3 regions of the Chromobacterium rhizoryzae genome follow, and region 1 is predicted to be linked to each of the others. Evidence: predicted binding sites of a transcription regulator. Region 1 holds the regulator's gene; each other region holds the start of a gene.
What was found. The regulator HrcA, encoded in region 1, represses chaperone genes, less so after heat shock. The targets are predictions, from matches to a motif close to ATTAGCACTCGNNNNNNNCGAGTGCTAAT.

Region 1 (7,017 bases):
CCACGGAGGACAAGGGCTTCGACGTCAGCAACACCTATCCGGAAATCGCCGGCCTGGTCAAAGGCGCGATCCGCTGCCTGCCGGAGATGAAGAACATCAACATCAAGCGTTGCTGGGCCGGCTTGCGCCCCGGCTCCCCGGACGAGCTGCCCATCCTCGGGCCGATGCAGGGCGTGGACGGCTATCTGAACGCCTGCGGTCACTTCCGCACCGGCATTCTGACCTCGGCCATCACCGGCGTGATGCTGGACGCGCTGGTGCGCGGCGAAACGCCGCCGCTGGACGTGACGCCCTTCCTGGCCGACCGCTTCAACGCCCCGGCCGCCAAGCCGACGGTGCAGGAAGCCGTCGAACTGGCGCTCTCCTAAACCAGCGACGGCCCGTCGCTCCCGCGGCGGGCCGTCCCACTGATTCAGATGTTCCTCTGTTACAGGCCGGCTAGTCCGGCCTGCTTTTTTTCCCCGCCGCGCCCACCCTCTTAGAACCTGTTTACGATCTCGCGAGCTAGAGCGAGACAAGGCGAAAACAGCTGAGAAAGCGGAATGTACAGAGGGTACATGAGCATTTCGAAGCGGTACTCACCGTGTCACATTTCACGACGCGCAGCAGATCGTAAACAGGTTCTTACTGGCCTACGCCGCGGCGCTCGTACACCGCCTGCGCCAAGGTGCCCAGGTCGACGTACTCCAGCTCTCCGCCCACCGGCATGCCGCGCGCGATGCGCGTCACTTTGAGGCCGCGTTCCTTCAGCAGCTCGGCGATCATATGCGCGGTGACCTCGCCCTCGGCGGTGAAATTGGTGGCGATGATCACCTCCTCCACCGCGCCGTCCGCCGCCCTCACCAGCAGCTTGTCCAGATTGATGTCGCGCGGGCCGACATTGTCCAACGGCGAGATGCGGCCCATCAGCACGAAATACAGGCCGTCGAAGCATTTGGCCTGCTCCAGCGTCAGCAGATCCGCCGGCATCTCCACCACGCACAGCAAATCCTGCCGGCGCTCCTCGTCGGCGCAGATCGGACACAGCGGCGTTTCGCTGAAGGTGTTGCAGCGTTCGCAGTGGGTCAATTGGGTCAGCGCGCGGTCCAGCGCGCGCGCCAGCTTGTCCGCGCCCTTCTTGTCGCGCTGCAACAGGTGGAAGGCCATCCGTTGCGCGGTCTTGGGTCCGACCCCCGGCAACACTTTCAGGGCGGAAATCAGATGGTCTAGAGCGGGAGGATTCTTCATCGCTTTCACAATCGGGAAAAACGGCGGCGCAGACGCGCGTGCCGCCAGGCGAAAACCAGGCGGAAAATGCCGTAATGCAGTGTCAACAAGCAGGGCGCGCGCGGCGCGAAGCCGATGCGGTCCACCACTTCGCAGCCGCCGGGCAAGGCGCGCACTCTCCGCCGGTGCAGCCAGCGCCGCTGGGTCAGCATGGTGGAGCGCTCGTCGAAGGCGCCCGGCTCCAGCCGCGTCAGCTCCAAGTCGTCGCATTCCACCGGCAACAGGCCGAACAGCAGAATCCGGCACGGTCCGATGCGCATCGGCGGCCTCAAGCCGTCGGGCAGCTCGCCGCCCGGCAAGCGCATGCGGAGCCAGGGCCCGAGCTCGTCGTTGATGCCAGCGGCGCTGGCGGCGTGCGCCCACACCCTGTCGGCGTCGGCGCGCAGCCGGCTGCGCACGGTGAAATGAGCGAATCCGCGCATGGCTACCTCGGAAACAACGTAAAAATGGCTCGGCGCGCGCCGAGCCATCCGGATGCCGAAACCGATGCGATCAGAACGGCAGCTTCATGCCGGCCGGCAGGTTCAGGCCGGCGGAGAAACCGGACATCTTTTCCTGAGTGGTGGCTTCCACCTTGCGCACCGCGTCGTTGAACGCGGCGGCGATCAGGTCTTCCAGCATTTCCTTGTCTTCCTTGGCGTCGTCCAGCAGGCTGTCGTCCAGGCTGACGCGCTTGACGTCGTGAGAGCAGGTCATCACCACCTTGACCATGCCGGCGCCGGATTGGCCTTCCACTTCCACCGTGGCCAGTTCTTCCTGCGCCTTTTTCATATTGTCTTGCATTTGCTGGGCCTGCTTCATCAGGCCGGCGATACCACCTTTGCCAAACATAATCGTTTCACTCCTTCACGGGTTGAATGGTTTCGATGAGCAGCGTCGCGTCGAATTCGCGCACCATTTGCTGCACCACCGGATCGTTTTTCATATTCTCGCGCGCGATGTCCAACTGCTCCTGCCGATGGCGGGCGTCTTTCATCGCCGGCGTCTCCAGGCCCAGCTCTTCCACCGTCACCGCCAATTCCACCGGCCGGCCGAAGCGCTCGCTCAAGGCGAGCTTGAGCTTGTCCTGGTAATCGCGGCTGGTCATGTGGCGGAAGCTCTCCGGCACCGCCAGCGCCAGGCGTTCCTGGTCCCAGTCCTTCAATACCGCATTATGGGCCAGCATGCGCGCCGCGCCCAGCTTGACGCCCAGTTCGGTCACCAGCGCCTGCCAGTCGCCGTCGAAGCGATAGTCGGCCGGCTCCTCCGGCGGCGCCTGCAAATAGGACGGCATCTCCTCGTCCGCCGCCGCGCCCTGATCCCAGGGCACCTCGTCGGGACTGACGTCGCCGTCGTCCGACGCGTCTTCCTCCTCGGGCTCCGGCTCGGGCGGCGGCGCGGCTTGACGGACCAGCGCGGCCGGCGCAGGCGGCCTGGCTTCGGGCGCGGCAGGCTCGGGTTCGGGTTCCGCCGCCGGCGCGCTGTCCTGAACCGGCTGCGGCGCGGATTGCCGCGGCGCCGGCGAACTCAGACCGGCGGCCTGCAAGGCCCGCGCGGCCGGCGAAATGCCTCCCGGCGCGGCCGGGACCGGCTGCGCTTGCGGCGGCTGCGGGCGAGCCGGCGCGCCGGCGGCCGGGCGCGGAGGCGCGGCTTCGGCCCGGGCGTTGGCCGGATGGAAGGCCAGCATGCGCAGCAGGGTCATATTGAAACCGGCGTGCTCGTCCGGCGCCAGCGCCAGGTCTTTGCGGCCGTGGATGGCGATCTGGTAATACAGCTGCACGTCCTGCGGCGCGATGGCGTCCGCCAGCGCCTGCAGCGCGTCGCGCTCCGGCTCGTCCTGGGCAACCGCCTGCGGCACGGTCTGCATCAGCGCCAGCTGCTGCAACAAGACCGCCAGTTCGCTCAAAGCGCCTTCGAAGCTGACCCCGCGCTCGGCCAGGCCGTCGGCCTCGGCCATCAGCTGCGGGCCGTCGCCGGCGGCCAAGGCCTGCAGCAAGGCGAACAGATAGCGGCGGTCCACCGCGCCCAGCATCGCGCGCACGCCGTCTTCCTTCACCTCGCCCAGACCGTAGGCGATGGCCTGGTCCAGCAGCGATTGCGCGTCGCGCATCGAACCGGAGGCGGCGCGGCCCAGCAAGGCCAGCGCCGGCGTCTCGTAGGCGATGCCTTCCACGTCCAGCATGTGGGCCAGATGGCCGGCCACTTGCTGCGGCGTCATATTGCGCAAGGAGAACTGCAGACAGCGGCTCAACACCGTGACCGGCACTTTCTGCGGATCGGTGGTGGCCAGAATGAATTTGACGTGGGCCGGCGGCTCCTCCAGCGTCTTCAGCATCGCGTTGAAGGCGCTCTTGGACAGCATGTGCACTTCGTCGATGATGTAGACCTTGAAGCGGCCGGACGTCGGCGCGTACTGGGCGTTTTCCAGCACTTCGCGGATATTGTCGATGCCGGTGTTGGACGCGGCGTCGATCTCCAGCAGATCGACGAAGCGGCCGGTGTCGATCTGACGACAGGCCGAACATTCGCCGCAGGGTTCGGCGGTGGTGCCGGTTTCGCAGTTCAGGCTCTTGGCCAGAATCCGGGCGATGGTGGTCTTGCCCACCCCGCGCGTCCCCGTCAGCAGATAAGCGTGATGCAGACGCTGTTCTTTGAGGGCGTTGGTCAAGGCGCGCACCACGTGCTCCTGGCCGACCAGATCGGCAAAGCGCTTGGGACGCCACTTACGGGCAAGGACTTGATAGCTCATGGGGGCGGATTTTAATGGCAATTGCCGCGCGTGGCGACAGGTTTCGCGCCGCCGCGGCGGGCGGCGCGCGGCGTCACGGCTGGGCCGCGGCCTGGCCCGCCAGATAGCGCTGGCGCAGCTGATCCGCGATTTCCTGCACCGCCTTGGCGTACAGCGTGCTGCGGTTGTAGCGAGTGATCACGAAGAAGTTGTTGAGGCCCAGCCAGTATTCGGTGACGCCGGGCGCCGTTTCCAGCGGCACCAGCACCGCCGGCACGTCGTCGGCCACCGGCGACTGCGGCGTCACGCCCATTTTCTTCAGCTCGCCCACGGTGTAGTGCAGATTGAATTTGTCGGCGATCAGCTGATCGATCTGCGGCCCCGGCTGCACGCTGGCCGGCAGGATCACGTCGTCGCCGTGGCGCCAGCCGTGGCGCTGGAAGTAATTGGCCACGCTGCCGATCGCGTCGTCCGGATCGCTCCAGATGTCGCGGTGGCCGCTGCCGTCGAAATCCACCGCCCATTTGCGGAAGCTGGACGGCATGAACTGCGGCCAGCCCATCGCGCCGGCGTAGGAGCCCTTCAGCGTCAGCGGGTCCTTGCCCTCCTCCTTGGCCAGCAGCAGGAACTCGGTCAGCTCCTTGCGGAAGAATTCCGCGCGGCGCGGGTAATCAAAGCCTATGGTGGACAAGGCGTCCACCAGGCGGAACGATCCGGTGTTGCGGCCGTAATGGGACTCCACGCCCAGGATGGCGACGATGAGCTCGGGCGCCACGCCGTATTGCTGCTCGGCCCGCGTCAGCGCGGCCGCGTTGGCGCGCCAGAACGCCACGCCGTCGGCAATGGTCTTTTCCCCCACCGTGGAATTGCGGAACTGATACCAGGGGCGCGAGGTGGACGGCTTGTCCAGAATCTTGATGATGTTGGGCTTGAGTTCGACATTGGCGAACACCGCCTCCAGCTCCGGGCGGTTGAACTGGCCGCCGGCCACTTGCTCGTCGATGTAGCGCTGCACGTCCGGACGCGCCAGAAAGGCCGCGTCGGCCTGCGCCAGCTGGAAGGAGAACAGAGCCGCCAACGGGGCCAGTTTAAGCAAAGATTTCATGGGCTGGTTTCTGAATAAGCGTTTTTGACTTAGCCGCGCTCCTCGAAGAACGCGGCGCGAAAACTATAGCCGCAGACCTCGCGTCAAGCCTTGCGGCGGCCAAAACCGGCGCACGGCCGGCGCACGGGCGTTAGGCCCGGAACGACAAGGCGCTGGACACCAGGCGCGCGGTAATGTCGACGATAGGGATCACCCGCTCGTAAGCCATCCGGGTGGGACCGACCACGCCCAGCGCGCCGACCACCTGGCCGTTGATCCGGTAAGGCGCGGTCACCACCGAGCATTCGTCCAGCGTCATCACGCCAGACTCCTCGCCGATGAAAATGTTCACGCCCTGCGCTTCCCGCCCCTGGTTCAGCAGCTTTAGCAGCTCGGTCTTGCGTTCGAACACGCTGAACAACTGACGCAGCCGCGACAAGTCCTCGGACAGGTCGCTCACCTCCAGCAGCCGGCTGCCGCCGGCCACCACCACCGCGGCGCTGCTGGCCGCCATCGAGCTCTGCCCCAGGCGGATCGCCGCCGACATCAATTCGGCGATGTCGCCCTGCAGCTGGCGCAACTCGTCCGCCACCCGGCTGGCGATACGATCCAGCCCCTGGCCGGCGTAATGCTGGTTGATGAAATTGCCGGCCTCTATCAATTCCGACGGCGTGTAATCGCGTTCGGTGGTCAGCAGATGGTTCTGCACGTCCCCGTCCAACGTCACCAAGATCATCAGCACCCGCCGCTCGGACAGGCGCAGGAATTCGATCTGGCGAAAGGCGATGTCGGAGCGCTGCGGCGTGACGATCACGCCGGCGAAATGCGTCAGCTCGGACAGCAAGGAGGACGCGGACTGGGCGATGCGCTGCGGGCTGTCCGGCTGCAGATTCAGTTCCAGCTCGTGCAGCGCCGCCTCTTCCAAAGGCCGGATGGTGAGCAGACGATCGACGAACATGCGGTAGCCGCGCGCGGTGGGCACCCGGCCGGCCGAGGTGTGCGGCGCCGCGATCAGCCCCATCGCCTCCAGCTCCGCCAGCACATTGCGGATGGACGCGGACGACAGCTCGACGCCGGGCAGCATGGACAGGGTTTTGGACCCCACCGGCTGGCCGTCGACGATGTAGCGTTCGATCAGGACCTTGAGCAGGTGTTGCGCGCGTTCGTTCATCATGATGGCTTCATTGTACACAGGGTGGACACTTGTAAAAGTGGTCGCAATCACAACTTTTTCAAGCGAGATCGCGGTTTCCCGTCCCGAAGGACGGTATCGCCGGCAAGCGGCTCTGCCGTTGGCCAAGGCTTTATGAGATAATCGACGGCATCTTTTCGGCTATCGGCGCGGCAAGCGCGAGCGCGACGGGGCAAGCCCGCCGGCGCCGCGCAAACCCCTGTCCGGCATCGGGTTTTCCCCGCCGCCATGGACACGGCTCGCCGCTGGCCGAGCATTCATTTTGTTTAGCGCCCCCCACACTGGAGACAGCATGGCATCCGAAGACAAGAGCAAAGCGTTGGCCGCGGCCCTTGCCCAAATTGAAAAACAGTTTGGCAAGGGTTCGATCATGCGCATGAGCGACAACCAGATCAACGAAAACCTGCAAGTGGTCTCCACCGGCTCGCTGAGTCTGGACCTGGCGCTGGGCGTCGGCGGCCTGCCGCGCGGCCGCGTGGTGGAAATCTACGGCCCGGAGTCGTCCGGTAAAACCACCCTGTGTCTGCAAGCGGTGGCCGAGATGCAAAAATTGGGCGGCACCTGCGCCTACATCGACGCGGAAAACGCGCTGGACCCGCAATATGCGCAAAAGCTGGGCGTCAAGGTCGACGACCTGCTGATCTCGCAGCCGGACACCGGCGAGCAGGCGCTGGAAATCTGCGACATGCTGGTGCGCTCCAGCGGCGTCGATCTGATCGTGATCGACTCGGTGGCCGCCTTGGTGCCCAAGGCTGAAATCGAAGGCGA
Region 2 (7,017 bases), 2.5 Mb from region 1:
GGCTACGTTTTTGTCGCTAGTAGTAGGGATGTGCTTGATCCATTTCGCCCACCTGCATGAGAGTTTCTCGGCTGATCATGATTTGGGGGGAGTGCAGAAATTTCATGCTAGGCCAGTTCCACGCATTGGTGGGGTACCGATAGCGCTAGGCTTGACTGCCGGAAGCTGTTTGTTGGCTTGGCTTCTAGGTGATGTACAGGTGTTACTAGTGCTGCTGGTCGCCTTGCCTGCATTTGTGGCTGGTCTCCTTGAGGATATCACTAAGCGAGTGGGGCCAATGCCTCGTTTACTGGCCACGTTCGTTTCGGCGGGGCTAGGGTATTTTTTGTTAAGGGCAGGGCTCCAGAGGCTGGACATCCCTTGGCTGGATAGTCTTTTGGTGCACTTCTGGGTGCTTTCGTTGTTGCTTACTGTTGTTGCTGTTGGTGGTGTTGCGCATGCTGTTAACATTATTGATGGCTACAATGGTCTCTCCGGTATGGTGTCTATTTTTATTTTCTTGGCCATAGCCTATGTGTCTTTCAAGGTGCAGGATGCAATGTTGATGGGGATTTGTTTTGCGATGGTTGGCGCAATTGCGGGATTTCTGTTTTGGAACTTTCCCCGTGGGCTGATCTTTGCCGGAGATGGTGGGGCCTATTTGGTGGGGTTCATGATTGCGGAGGTGGCGGTCTTGTTGGTGGCAAGGCATCAACAGGTGTCTCCTTGGTTTCCCTTGTTGTGTGTTATCTATCCTGTGTTTGAAACCTTGTACTCCATATACAGGAAGAAGTTCTTGCGCGGGATGTCGCCAGGAATGCCGGATGGGCTGCATTTGCATATGCTGATATATAAACGGCTGGTGCGGTGGATGGTAGGTTCTCGGGATGCGGTTCATCTGACCCAGCGCAATAGTTTGACCTCCCCATATCTGTGGGCGCTATCGTCGTTCTCAGTGGTGCCTGCAATGCTTTTCTGGAACAACACCCCTGTACTGATTGGCTTTGTGTTGGTCTTCATCGCCAGTTACATCTATCTGTATCGTATGATTGTCCGTTTCCGCACTCCTCGCTGGATGTTGCTGCGTAAGTCGACTCGTCTCTGACGCTATCTTGGGCCTGCCGAAAATTGCTACGGCAGGCTCTTGAAAACCCTCCCGCTCGTCCCTATCATTAGCACTCGCAGCAGGTGAGTGCTAACGCTCGCCTCAACTCAAACAGGTTTCAACTCTCAACAGCCACTGTAACAGGAGAGATCCATGGCAATTCGTCCTTTGCACGACCGTGTTGTTATCAAGCGCCTCGAGGCTGAAGAAAAAACCGCTTCCGGCATCGTTCTGCCGGGCGCAGCCGCAGAGAAGCCGGACATGGGCCAGGTGCTGGCCGTAGGCAACGGCAAGATCTTGGAAAACGGCGAGCGTCGTGCGCTGGAGCTGAAGGTTGGCGACAAAGTCATCTTCGGCAAGTACTCCGGTCAGACCGTCAAGGTTGACGGCGATGAAGTCCTCGTGATGCGCGAGGAAGATGTAATGGGCATCGTTGAGTAATCCGACCCACATCTGAACTTCCCCAACTCAGAATTCTGGAGATTTAAAGAATGGCTGCTAAAGACGTAAAGTTTGGTGATTCCGCTCGCGCCAAGATGGTAACCGGCGTCAACATTCTGGCTGATGCCGTTAAAGTGACCCTGGGCCCGAAAGGCCGCAACGTGGTGCTGGACCGCTCCTTCGGCGCGCCGACCATCACCAAGGACGGCGTATCCGTCGCCAAGGAAATCGAACTGAAGGACAAGTTCGAGAACATGGGCGCGCAGATGGTGAAAGAAGTCGCTTCCAAGACTTCCGACGTGGCTGGCGACGGCACCACCACCGCCACCGTGCTGGCTCAAGCCATCGTGTTGGAAGGCATGAAGTACGTTGCCGCCGGGATGAACCCGATGGACCTGAAGCGCGGCATCGACAAGGCCGTTGCCTCGCTGGTGGGTGAGATCGCCAAGATCGCCAAGCCGTGCGCCACCACCAAGGAAATCGCTCAGGTTGGCTCCATCTCCGCCAACTCCGATTCCGACATCGGCGACATCATCGCCAATGCCATGGAAAAAGTGGGCAAGGAAGGCGTGATCACCGTTGAAGACGGCAAGAGCCTGAACAACGAACTGGACGTGGTGGAAGGCATGCAGTTCGACCGCGGCTACCTGTCCCCGTACTTCATCAACAACCAGGACAAACAGATTGCCGCTCTGGACAATCCCTTCATCCTGCTGTTCGATAAGAAAATCTCCAATATCCGCGATCTGCTGCCGGTTCTGGAGCAAGTGGCCAAGTCCGGCCGCCCGCTGCTGATCATCGCAGAAGACGTGGAAGGCGAAGCGCTGGCCACTCTGGTGGTCAACACCATCCGCGGCATCCTGAAAGTGGTAGCCGTTAAAGCCCCGGGTTTTGGCGATCGTCGCAAAGCCATGTTGCAGGATATCGCCTTCCTGACCGGCGGCACCGTGATTGCCGAAGAAGTGGGCCTGACCCTGGAAAAAGCTTCGCTGGAAATGCTGGGCCAAGCCAAGCGCGTTGAAGTGGGCAAGGAAAACACCACCATCATCGACGGCGCCGGCCAAGCGGCCGAGATCCAGTCGCGCGTGGGCGAGATCCGCAAGCAGATGGAAGAAGCCACTTCCGATTACGATCGCGAGAAACTGCAAGAGCGCGTGGCCAAGCTGGCCGGCGGTGTTGCGGTGATCAAGGTTGGCGCTGCCACCGAAGTGGAAATGAAAGAGAAAAAGGCTCGCGTTGAAGACGCCTTGCACGCTACCCGCGCCGCTGTGGAAGAAGGCGTTGTGGCTGGCGGCGGCGTTGCTCTGCTGCGCGCCCGCTCCACTCTGGACAGCCTGAAAACCGACAATGCCGATCAAGACGCGGGTGTTAAGATCGTGCTGAAGGCCATCGAAGCGCCGCTGCGCCAGATCGTCAAGAACGCTGGCGAAGAGCCGTCGGTCGTGGTGAACAAGGTGCTGGAAGGCAAGGGCAACTTCGGTTACAACGCGGCTAGCGGCGAGTACGGCGATATGCTGGAAATGGGCGTGCTGGATCCGGCCAAGGTAACCCGCTCCGCTCTGCAGCACGCGGCTTCGGTTGCTGGCCTGATGCTGACCACCGACTGCATGATCGCTGAATTGCCGGAAGACAAGCCGGCGGCCGGCATGCCGGATATGGGCGGCATGGGCGGCATGGGCGGCATGATGTAAGCCAACGCCTCCTTAGGCTTTGAAAAACCCCGCTACGGCGGGGTTTTTCTTTTGCGGGCTTAAAATGCGTTGGCTTCTGGCAAAATAAGGCCGGGGCATATATTAAGTTAAGGAGTGCGTGATGGAATTGAAGGCCTTGCTGAGCAGTCTGGACACGATTTTGGAGCCCTGGCGCTTCAAAGACTATGCGCCTAACGGCTTGCAGGTGGAAGGGCGGCAGGCGGTGCGCAAGCTGGTGACAGGCGTCACCGCTTCGCAAGCTTTGATCGATGCCGCGGCGTCGCGCGGAGCGGACGCCGTACTGGTGCACCACGGTTATTTCTGGAAGGGGGAAGACGCCCGGATTTGCGGAATGAAGCGCCAGCGGGTCAAGACGCTGCTGGAGCATGATCTTAACTTGCTGGCTTACCACCTGCCTTTGGACGCGCATCCGGAGCTGGGCAATAACGCGATGTTGGGCAAGGTGCTGGATTTGGAGGCCCAGGGGCAGGGCGGTGAACAGGGTTTGCTGTGGCATGGGGCGTGGTGGCGAGGCGGCAGTGCGAGTGATTTCCGTGAACACGTTTCCGCTCGTCTGGGGCGCGAGGCTTTGTTGTTGGGCAGGGCGGACAAACCGATTTCGCGCATAGCCTGGTGCACCGGCGGCGCGCAGAGTTTTTTCGCCGAAGCCATCGATCTGGGCGTGGACGCCTTCATCACCGGCGAAGCGTCCGAGCAAAATCATCATATGGCAATGGAGTGTGATGTGGCTTTCATCGCTGCGGGGCATCATGCCACGGAGCGTTTTGGCATCAAGGCTTTGGGCGAGCGCCTGGCTCAGCTTCATGGCATAAGTGTTGAATTTGTAGACATTTCCAACCCGGTTTAGGCGGCTAGGCAGGGCTTCGGCCAATTTATTTGCATAGAAGCTTCAAGTCCCTACTCGGAATCGGGTAAAATCAGGCAGTTTTGGGCTCGGTTTCCACGTTTGAGGATGACTGTAATGAGTGAACAACAAGTCGATGCGGGGCGCCGTCGCTTTCTGACGGTTGCAACCAGCGCTGTTGGTGGTGTGGCGGCGGCCGGAGTGGCGACGCCGTTTCTGATGAGTTTCTTCCCGTCCGAGAGGGCGAAGGCCGCCGGCGCTCCCGTCGAGGTGGATATCGGCAAGATCGAGCCGGGCCAGAAGATCAACGTCGAGTGGCGCGGCAAGCCGGTATGGGTGCTGAACCGCACGCCGGAGCAATTGAAAAACCTGCCGAAGCTGGACGAGAAGCTGGTGGATCCCAAGTCCGAAATGGATCAGCAGCCGACGTATTGCCAGAACGAGCACCGTTCGATCAAGCCTGAGCTGCTGATCGCCGTCGGCATCTGCACGCATTTGGGCTGTTCGCCGACCCACCGTCCGGACATCGCGCCCGCCGATCTGGGCCCGGACTGGGTGGGAGGCTTCTATTGCCCCTGTCATGGTTCCAAGTTCGACTTGGCCGCGCGCGTCTATAAAGGCGTGCCGGCTCCGAAGAACCTGGAAATTCCGCCGCACAAATATCTGTCCGACACCCGCCTGCTGATTGGCGAAGACAAATAAGCTGAGGGGGCTACATGACTAAAGGACAAAAGCTGCTCAACTGGGTGGACGAACGTTTTCCGTTATCGTCGATGCTCAAAGAGCACGTCACCGAGTATTACGCGCCGAAGAACTTCAACTTCTGGTACTTCTTCGGTTCGCTGGCCATGCTGGTGCTGGTGATCCAGATCGTTACCGGCATCTTCCTGACCATGAACTACAAACCGGACGGCACCTTGAATGGCGCCGGCATTCCGGTCGCCTTCGCCTCGGTCGAATACATCATGCGCGATGTGGCCGGCGGCTGGATCATCCGCTACATGCACTCCACCGGCGCCTCGATGTTCTTCGTGGTGGTCTATCTGCACATGTTCCGCGGCCTGATCTATGGTTCCTACAAGCAACCGCGCGAACTGGTGTGGGTGTTCGGCACGCTGATCTTCCTGTGCCTGATGGCGGAAGCCTTCATGGGTTATCTGCTGCCTTGGGGCCAGATGTCGTTCTGGGGCGCGCAGGTGATCGTCAACCTGTTCGGCTCCATCCCGGTAATCGGTCCGGACCTGTCGGTGTGGATCCGCGGCGACTACGTGGTGTCCGACGCCACGCTGAACCGCTTCTTCGCGCTGCACGTGATCGCGGTGCCGCTGGTGCTGCTGGCGCTGGTGGTGGCTCACCTGATCGCCTTGCACGAAGTGGGCTCCAACAACCCGGACGGAGTTGAGATCAAGAAGCTGAAGGACGACAAGGGCATTCCCCTGGATGGCATTCCCTTCCACCCGTATTACACCGTCAAGGATGTGCTGGGCGTGGTGGTGTTCCTAATCGTGTTCTCGGCCATTGTCTTCTTCATGCCGGAAATGGGCGGTTACTTCCTGGAGAAGCCCAACTTCGACCAGGCCGACCCGCTGAAGACCCCGCCGCATATCGCGCCGGTATGGTACTTCACGCCGTTCTACGCCATCTTGCGCGCCATCCCGTCCTTCCTGGGCACCCAGGTGTGGGGCGTGATCGCGATGGGCGCGGCGGTGGTGTTGATCGCCTTCCTGCCGTGGCTGGATCGCTCGCCGGTGAAATCCATCCGCTACCGTGGCCCCAAGTTCAAGTTCATGCTGGTCCTGTTCATCGTGTCCTTCATCGGTCTTGGCATTCTGGGCGCTTTGCCGTCCACCAATGCCCGCACCGTGATCGCGCAGGTGCTCTCGTTCGTCTACTTCGTCTTCTTCCTGGGCATGCCGTTCTACACCAAGAACGATGTAGGCAGCATCCCGGTGCCGACGCGGGTGACGGATACCAACGCCAAGCGTCAGATCCGGTTTGCGGTGCTGGTGGTGGTGACCGTGGTGGCCGCCGCCGTATTCGCCATGAACGTGTAAAAAGGGGAGAGGACTCATGAAAAGCAAAATCCGCCACCTGATCGCGGCCATGGCGCTGGCGCTGCCGTTCAGCGCTACGGCCCTGGCTTCCGGCGAAGGCCCCAAGCTGCCCAAGGCGCCGATCAATATTCAAGATACGGAAAGCCTGCAACGCGGCGCGCAGATCTTCACCAACTACTGCTTGTCCTGCCATTCGGCCAGCGCGATGCGTTACAACCGCCTGACTGATATCGGCCTGACCGAAGAGCAGATCAAGGCGAATCTGCTGCCGGTGGGCGCCAAAATCGGCGATCCGATGAATATCGCGATGAACAAGAAGGATGCTCAAGCCTGGTTCGGCGCCACGCCGCCGGACTTGTCGCTGATCGCGCGTTCCCGCGGCGCAGATTACCTGTATGGTTATCTGCGTGGCTTCTACCGGGACCCGAGCCGGCCGACTGGCTGGAACAACGCGGTGTTCGACAAGGTGGGCATGCCGCACATCTTCTGGGAGTGGCAAGGCGAGCAGGTGCTGAAGACCGAGAAGAACGCGGAAGGCCACGAAGAGCACAAGCTGGAGCTGATCAAGGCCGGCACCCTGACCAAGCTGGAGAACGGCAAAGCCAATACCGTGGAGTTCGACAAGCGGATGGCGGACCTGACCAACTTCCTGGTCTATGTGGGCGAACCTGCTCAGGTGAAGCGTCAGCAGATCGGTTATGTCGTGTTGATGTTCCTGTCGCTGTTGCTGTTGCCGCTGGCGTATTTCCTGAAGAAAGAGTACTGGCGCGACGTGCATTAAGCCCGGTTGCTTGATTTGATCAAGGCGGAGAAATCCGCCTTTTTTCTTTTTAATCATTGGCTTATGATGCGGTGCTGGAAATTGGTGGACGGAAAGTGCTA
Region 3 (7,017 bases), 1.0 Mb from region 1:
GGATTCGCTCGGCGACCTGATCTCGCCGCTGGAAAAGCCGCTGGACGTCAGCGGCAAGAAACCTTTCGTCATCATGATGGCCGGCGTCAACGGCGCCGGCAAGACCACGTCGATAGGCAAGCTGGCCAAGTACTACCAGAGCCAGGGCAAGAGCGTGCTGCTCGCCGCCGGCGACACCTTCCGCGCCGCCGCGCGCGAACAGCTGATGGCCTGGGGCGAACGCAACAACGTCACCGTGATCGCCCAGCAAGGCGGCGACTCCGCCGCCGTCTGCTATGACGCGATCCAGGCCGCGGTCGCCCGCGGCATCGACATCGTGCTGGCCGACACCGCCGGCCGCCTGCCCACCCAGTTGCACCTGATGGAGGAAATCAAGAAGGTGAAGCGGGTGATCCAGAAAGCCTTGCCCGACGCGCCGCATGAAATCATCCTGGTGCTGGACGCCAATATCGGCCAGAACGCCATCACCCAGGTCAAGACCTTCGACGACGCCCTCGGCCTGACCGGGCTGATTCTGAGCAAGCTGGACGGCACGGCCAAGGGCGGCGTGATCGCGGCCATCGCCAAGCAACGTCCGGTTCCGCTGCGTTTTGTCGGCGTGGGCGAAAGCATAGACGACCTGCGGCCGTTCAAGGCCAAGGACTACATCGACGCGCTGTTCGACTGAACGCATCAGCCATTGCAAGCTCTCACTCTTGCCGTCACCAGCTAACGCGGGAACAGAATAATGATCCAGTTCGACCAGGTCACCAAGCGCTACCCAGGTGGCAATGAAGCTCTGAAAAACCTGTCTTTCAACATCGACACCGGCGAGATGGTCTTCCTCGCCGGCCATTCCGGCGCCGGCAAGTCCACCTTGCTCAAGCTGATCGCCGGCATAGAGCGCGCCACCGCGGGCGGCGTCGTCGTCAACGGCCAGAACCTGTCCAAGCTGCGCTCCAGCCAGATCCCCTATGTGCGCCAGCACATCGGCCTGGTGTTTCAGGACCACAAGATCCTGTTCGACCGCAGCGTGTTCGACAACGTGATGCTGCCGCTGGACATCATCGGCTTCGATCGCCGCGACGCGGCCAAGCGCGTGCGCGCCGCGCTGGACAAAGTCGGCCTGCTCGGCAAGGAAAAGAGCATGCCGATCCGCCTGTCAGGCGGCGAGCAGCAGCGCCTGTGCATCGCCCGCGCCGTGGTGCACCGCCCCAGCATCCTGCTGGCCGACGAACCTTCCGCCAACCTGGACCGCGCCTATGCGCTGGACATCATGGAATTGTTCAAATCCTTCCACCAAGTGGGCGTCACCGTATTGATCTCCGCTCACGACGAGACCCTGATGGAAGACTACGGCCGCCGAATCATTCGCCTGCGGGAAGGACAATTTGCCGCATGAAACATTATCTCTATCTGAACTGGCAAAGTGCCAAACTCGCGCTGATCAAGATTCTGCGGCAACCTTTCGGCAGCTTGCTGACCTTGCTGATGCTGTCGCTGGCGCTGGCCTTGCCGCTCTCGCTTTATCTGGCCGTCAGCAGCGTGCAAGACTGGGTGGGCCGGCTGAGCGCCACGCCACAAGTCACCCTGTTCATGGAACAGTCATCGGAAGAGGCGGACCTGGCCGCGGTGACCTCCACGCTGACGCATCACCCCAAAATCAAGAGCTACAGCTTCGTCAGCAAGAGCAAGGCGCTGGCCGATATGGAAAAGCGCAACGGCCTGCCGGGCCTGGCCGACGGTCTGGACAGCAATCCGCTACCGGATGCCTTCGTGGTCACGCCGAAGGCGCTGGAGCCGCGTGAGCTGGAGATGCTGCAAAAAGAGCTCTCCGGCCTGCCCATGGTGGAACAGGCGCAATTCGACGCGGACTGGGCCAAACGTTTGTACGGCATGGTGGAAATGGGCAAGCATCTGACCTGGTTCATGGCCATCGCCCTGGGCCTGGCGCTGGTGCTGGTGACCAATAACGCGATCCGGATGCAAATCCTGGCGCGCCAGGACGAAATCGAGGTGTCCAAATTGATAGGCGCGCCGGACAGTTTCATCCGCCGCCCCTTCATGTACCACGCGATGTGGCAAGGCATCCTGGCCGGCTTGGCCGCCTGGGCGCTGACCGGTTGGCTGACCTCGGTGGCCAATCCGGCGATTCGCGAATTCGCCCAGTTGTACGGCGAACGGGTGGAACTGCGCAATCTGAACCCGATCGAACTGGCAGTCGCCGTCGCCGTCTCCGCCCTGCTGGCGATGCTGGGCGCCCGCCTCGCCTCCGACCATCATCTGCGCAAGATAGAACCCAAATGAAACGCGGCCGTTTGCACGCGCATGTAAGCGGCGCAACAACTGTTAATCAGAGCAAACGGCGTCGGCGCACCGGCTGCGCTACTATCGAGACGATAGAAAAAATCATTGGCGCTGGAACCTTTCATTGCTAGCACTCTCCATATACGAGTGCTAACATATCACTACCCAAGGAGGTAGTTATACAGATGACCACAACATTTGCTTTGCCCGTCCCGTCCACCAGCGGCAGCCTGGAGCAATACATCCAAGCTGTGAACAGCGTACCCATGCTGACGCCTGAGCAGGAAAACGAGCTTGCAACGCGCTTCCAGGAGCAAAACGACCTGGAGGCCGCGCGCCAGCTGGTGCTCTCGCACCTGCGCGTGGTGGTATCGATTTCCCGCGGCTACTCCGGATACGGCCTGCCGCAAGCCGACTTGATTCAGGAAGGCAATATCGGCCTGATGAAAGCCGTCAAACGCTTCGAACCCGATCGCGGCGTGCGCCTGTTTTCCTTTGCCGTGCACTGGATCAAGGCCGAGATTCACGAATTCATCCTGCGCAACTGGCGCCTGGTGCGCATCGCCACCACCAAGCCTCAGCGCAAGCTATTCTTCAACCTGCGCAGCATGAAGAGCAGTTTCTCCGCGCTGTCGGAAAACGAGGCCCGCCAAATCGCTGCCGATCTGGGCGTCAAGCCGGAAGAAGTCCGCGAGATGGAAACCCGCATGAGCGGTCAGGACATCGCCTTGCTGGCGGACGACAACGACGACGACGGCTACGCGCCGATCGACTGGCTGGCCGATCATCACAATGAGCCCACCCGCGAGATGGAGCGCCGCGCGTTCGACCATCTGCAGACCGAAGGCCTGCAACAGGCTTTGGCCACGCTGGACCCGCGCAGCCGCCGCATCGTTGAAGCGCGCTGGCTGGCCGACGACAGCGGCTCCACGCTGCACGAGCTGGCCGCCGAATTCGGCGTGTCCGCCGAGCGCATCCGCCAGATCGAAGCCAAGGCTTTGGGCAAAATGAAGACCGCGCTCAGCCAAGGCGTGGTGATAGAAGGCTAAGCGTCTTCCGCTCAATAAAAAACCACAGGCCTCAGCCTGTGGTTTTTTTGTGTCCCGAGCACTAGAAAGCGCTTACTCCAACATGGTCTGGTACTTGGCCGGCAGCTTGGCGTAGGCCTCGCGGGCCACTGCGCGCAGGGGTTCCCATTCAGCCCTGTCATCGTCCAGCGTACCCAGAAACACGCCGGCGTAAGTGGGGAACGATGCCAGCGTCGTCCGCAAGGTCTGCTCCGCCTGAACCTGCCTCCCCGCCAAGATTTCCAACTGCGCGCGCTTCAGCATCACTTCCGGATAAGGACGGAACGCGGTCAGCCGGTTCTCCAGCGTCAGCTTGCGCTCAAGTTGCTCCGGCCCTACTTTCAAGTAGTCGTCCACGGTGTAAAGCGCATGGTAGGCGAACAGCGGCTTGGTGTCCGCGATCTCGATCAGACGCTCCATCCGCGTTGCATCGCGCTTGGCGTCATTGGTCGGCGTATACAAGCCCACCAGCTCCCAGAACATCGACAGACTGCTGATCGACAGCCAACCCACCCAGACCAGCGCCGCGAACAGCGGCAGACGCAGCGGCCAAGCCAATTGCCTATCGCCGCGCGGCGCCATTGCGGCGAAGATCACCAGCATTGCCAGGAAGTAGTAATACCACAGCGGATACTCCAACATGCTGTGCGTCAGCGTCACCGCCAGGCAGCCCAAAGCCAACACCCCTTCCAGAGTGGCGCGTCGGCCAAAGAACGGCCACAGCGCCCAGGCAAAACCGCCGACGATCAATAAGGTGGCCACGCCGCCCATCTCGGCCAGCAATTGCAGCACCAGGTTATGGGAATTGGTGAACAAGCCGCTGTTGAAGCCGGATGCGGCGAATTGCGGCAGAGGCTGCAAACGCACGCTCTCCGCGGCAAACTGCGACCAACCCACCCCCGTCAGCGGATGCGACTGGAAGCTCAACCATGCTTTGTGCATTTCGGCGAAACGCCGCGAACCCATATCGTCGCCATTGGCCGCCAGACGGGCCAGGCCGGAAGTATTCTGCAAGTTTTCATGCGTCAGCCAGGAAATCAGCTGATTGAACCAAGGCAGGGCGAACTGCATCGCCAATACTACCAGGCAAGACAACCACATCGCCCACAGCATCCGGCGCGACTCCGCGCTGCCGATGCGCCAATGCCACAGCGCGGCCAGACCGGACAAAGCCACCAAGTACAATAGAATGGTTCGCGAACCTGCCCAGCCCAACATCAAGGCCAGGCCGAGCACCAGTATCGCCAAACCCCAACGCGGCAGCCGGCCGGCCGCGTACAAATACACGCCGGCCACTACCGACCACATCAAATAATGCGCGTATTGATTGCGCTGGCCGATATGGCCAAAAATATTACTGGTAGGATGCGAGCCATCGTAAAACAAGCCCAGCTCCGCGGCGTAACCGGTCAACTGAGCCACGCCTATCGCCGCCTGCACCAAGCCGCCCACAATCAAGGCCCAGGCCAACCAGACCGCGAACGGCCGCTCCCCCATTTCCTCGCGCAAGGACACGGTGACCGCCGCGAGCAAGCCCGCAGCCAGCCAGGCCAAGGCGGTGGCGTAATTCATCCCGGGGAACAAGGCCTCCACCCAGAACGGCTGCCCGGCCCACAGCAGGCCCATGGCCAGACACCACCAGGCGCTGCGCGGCATGTAGCGGAATAACGATCCGCTAGGCAACAAGAAGACCGCCGCCGCCAGCAGCAGCCAGACCACATTGATTTCGCCAAACCACTGCGGCAGCGGCACATAGTGGATGCGCGAGGCGAAAGGCAGGATGGCGATGAGGCATAGGGCCAGCATCGCCAGGAATGTGGAAAATCTTTGAGCGCTCATATTACGGCAGTCGTTTGCTAGATGGAGGACGCAGGATACCGCAAGCAGGCGCTCAAACAAACCGGATCCTGGCGGTCAAAACAAGGGCTTGCGCGTCACGGGCGCGGCCACGGTCATTGTTGCTGCACGCTGAGCCTCCTCACTATGTGCGGGATATTTGGCATATGCCCGTCCAGCAACTTCCGCCATCTCTCGCAGTGGTAGGATCTCAGGCTCAGAGCGCATCCTCAGAGCAACGATAAAACCCGCAACATACTCAGGGTAGCTGGCGATTGCCATTGCAAGCCCTTGCTTCGCTCTATCCGGATCTCCATTTAAAGCACGCAAAATCGCAAGCTTAACCAATATATTAGGATAAGGCCGATAACGCGCCAAACGCTCGAACAGCGCCAACTTTAATGGCAGTTCCTCTTTGGAGGGCTGCAAATAATTCGCCAGCGCCATATCTGCATCCCATGCCCAAAACGGATGCAGGCTGGCTACGTTAAGTGCCTTGACAGCCACCAATCTATCGCCAAGCAAAGGCGCGGGCTTGCTATATTTCACAATCCCCCAGTAAATAGGCATACTAGTAGCCACATAAGTCCAGCACATTACAACAGCGGTCACAATAAGCACTCGCCTTAGCACAGGCCTAACAATTAACTCGAACTTAAAAATAGGAGAAGCTGAAAAAATCACAATCAGCATAATCAAAAATGGAAGATACCATAGTGGGTACTCAAACAAGCTATGAATCAAAATCATAGACAGAATAGAAATCAGCAGTAAATTTTCAGCGCTTTGCTTCCCTCGTTTAAAGTAAGGCACAACACCAAAAACACCCCCCATCAAAACAATCAAAAAACCAATGCCACCTGTTTCCGCCAACAACTGGAAAATCAGATTATGGCTATTTGTAAAAAGCCAGCTTTCTGGCACCTTTGGAAAACCAGAAAAAGCCTCTGCCCAAACAGACTCAGCTGCATACCCCCCCAGACCAACACCAAGCATAGGATGCTCCATAAAAACATCCCATGCTTTAGCCCACTCTACTCTTCTTCTTGCCCCCAACCCGCCTTCTAGAATCCGCTCCACTCCACTATGCGTATTTAGATCAATTCCCAAAAATCTCAATAACGCAATAATTTCCCCACTAAATAACTGAGTCAGAATAATCACAAAAACTGTAAATACAATAGCCACAGCCATTCGACGCACATCACAACTTCTACAATTTGACCGCAGCCATAGCCATGCCAATAAAACCACCCCCAAGCTATACGCCAGAGGCAACCTGGCACCAGTCCAGGATATCAATAATGCCAAAACAACTATGCTCACAGCAAAAACCGTGCAACCCAATCGCTCTATCGCTCGTAAATAACATGCAGAGAGGCAACCCCACATCAAGAATTGCGCATACTGATTCCGCTGCCCAATATTACCCATAATATTGCCAGCCGGATTATTCATATCAAATAAAACTAAACCATGCATTTCCCTGGCCAGGCCCAACAACTGTATCCAGCCCAAGCATGCTTGCAATAGAGAGCTGACTAAAACAAAGCTAGATAGAATATAAAAAAAAGTCGATATGTTTTTTTCAAAATAAAATGGAATACACAATGCCACCAGAAAAATAAGCAGAAAAACAAGCCCTATTTCCAAAGAGTCAAATTTATTTTGAGCCACTCCTAAAACAGCAAAAGCAAGCAGAGAAATTGCAAACGGGCTCAGATACAACTTTACGTCATCGATCAAAGTACAGATCAAACACAGGCTAAGAAAAGTCAATGCTACTGCGCTAGAAACCCAATCTGGTAACGGGTAAAATCTAGCAAAA

Region 2: the regulator HrcA is predicted to act here: its motif matches at 1,151-1,179, upstream of groES (co-chaperone GroES).
Region 3: the regulator HrcA is predicted to act here: its motif matches at 2,413-2,441, upstream of rpoH (RNA polymerase sigma factor RpoH).

Annotation. Positions count from the first base shown of each region.
Region 1 covers NZ_CP066126.1:1,546,476-1,553,492, reverse strand. The annotation lists gene hcnC (cyanide-forming glycine dehydrogenase subunit HcnC) at 1-368, shown strand, start outside; gene recR (recombination mediator RecR) at 625-1,227, opposite strand; gene JC616_RS07115 (hypothetical protein) at 1,233-1,688, opposite strand; gene JC616_RS07110 (YbaB/EbfC family nucleoid-associated protein) at 1,759-2,097, opposite strand; gene dnaX (DNA polymerase III subunit gamma/tau) at 2,105-3,994, opposite strand; gene mltB (lytic murein transglycosylase B) at 4,068-5,078, opposite strand; gene hrcA (heat-inducible transcriptional repressor HrcA) at 5,209-6,231, opposite strand; gene recA (recombinase RecA) at 6,542-7,017, shown strand, end outside.
Region 2 covers NZ_CP066126.1:4,374,280-4,381,296, reverse strand. The annotation lists gene JC616_RS19925 (MraY family glycosyltransferase) at 1-1,084, shown strand, start outside; gene groES (co-chaperone GroES) at 1,238-1,525, shown strand; gene groL (chaperonin GroEL) at 1,576-3,216, shown strand; gene JC616_RS19910 (Nif3-like dinuclear metal center hexameric protein) at 3,338-4,084, shown strand; gene petA (ubiquinol-cytochrome c reductase iron-sulfur subunit) at 4,199-4,783, shown strand; gene JC616_RS19900 (cytochrome b) at 4,798-6,135, shown strand; gene JC616_RS19895 (cytochrome c1) at 6,152-6,916, shown strand.
Region 3 covers NZ_CP066126.1:545,925-552,941, reverse strand. The annotation lists gene ftsY (signal recognition particle-docking protein FtsY) at 1-667, shown strand, start outside; gene ftsE (cell division ATP-binding protein FtsE) at 728-1,381, shown strand; gene ftsX (permease-like cell division protein FtsX) at 1,378-2,286, shown strand; gene rpoH (RNA polymerase sigma factor RpoH) at 2,472-3,335, shown strand; gene JC616_RS02480 (PglL family O-oligosaccharyltransferase) at 3,408-5,192, opposite strand; gene JC616_RS02475 (PglL family O-oligosaccharyltransferase) at 5,268-7,017, opposite strand, start outside.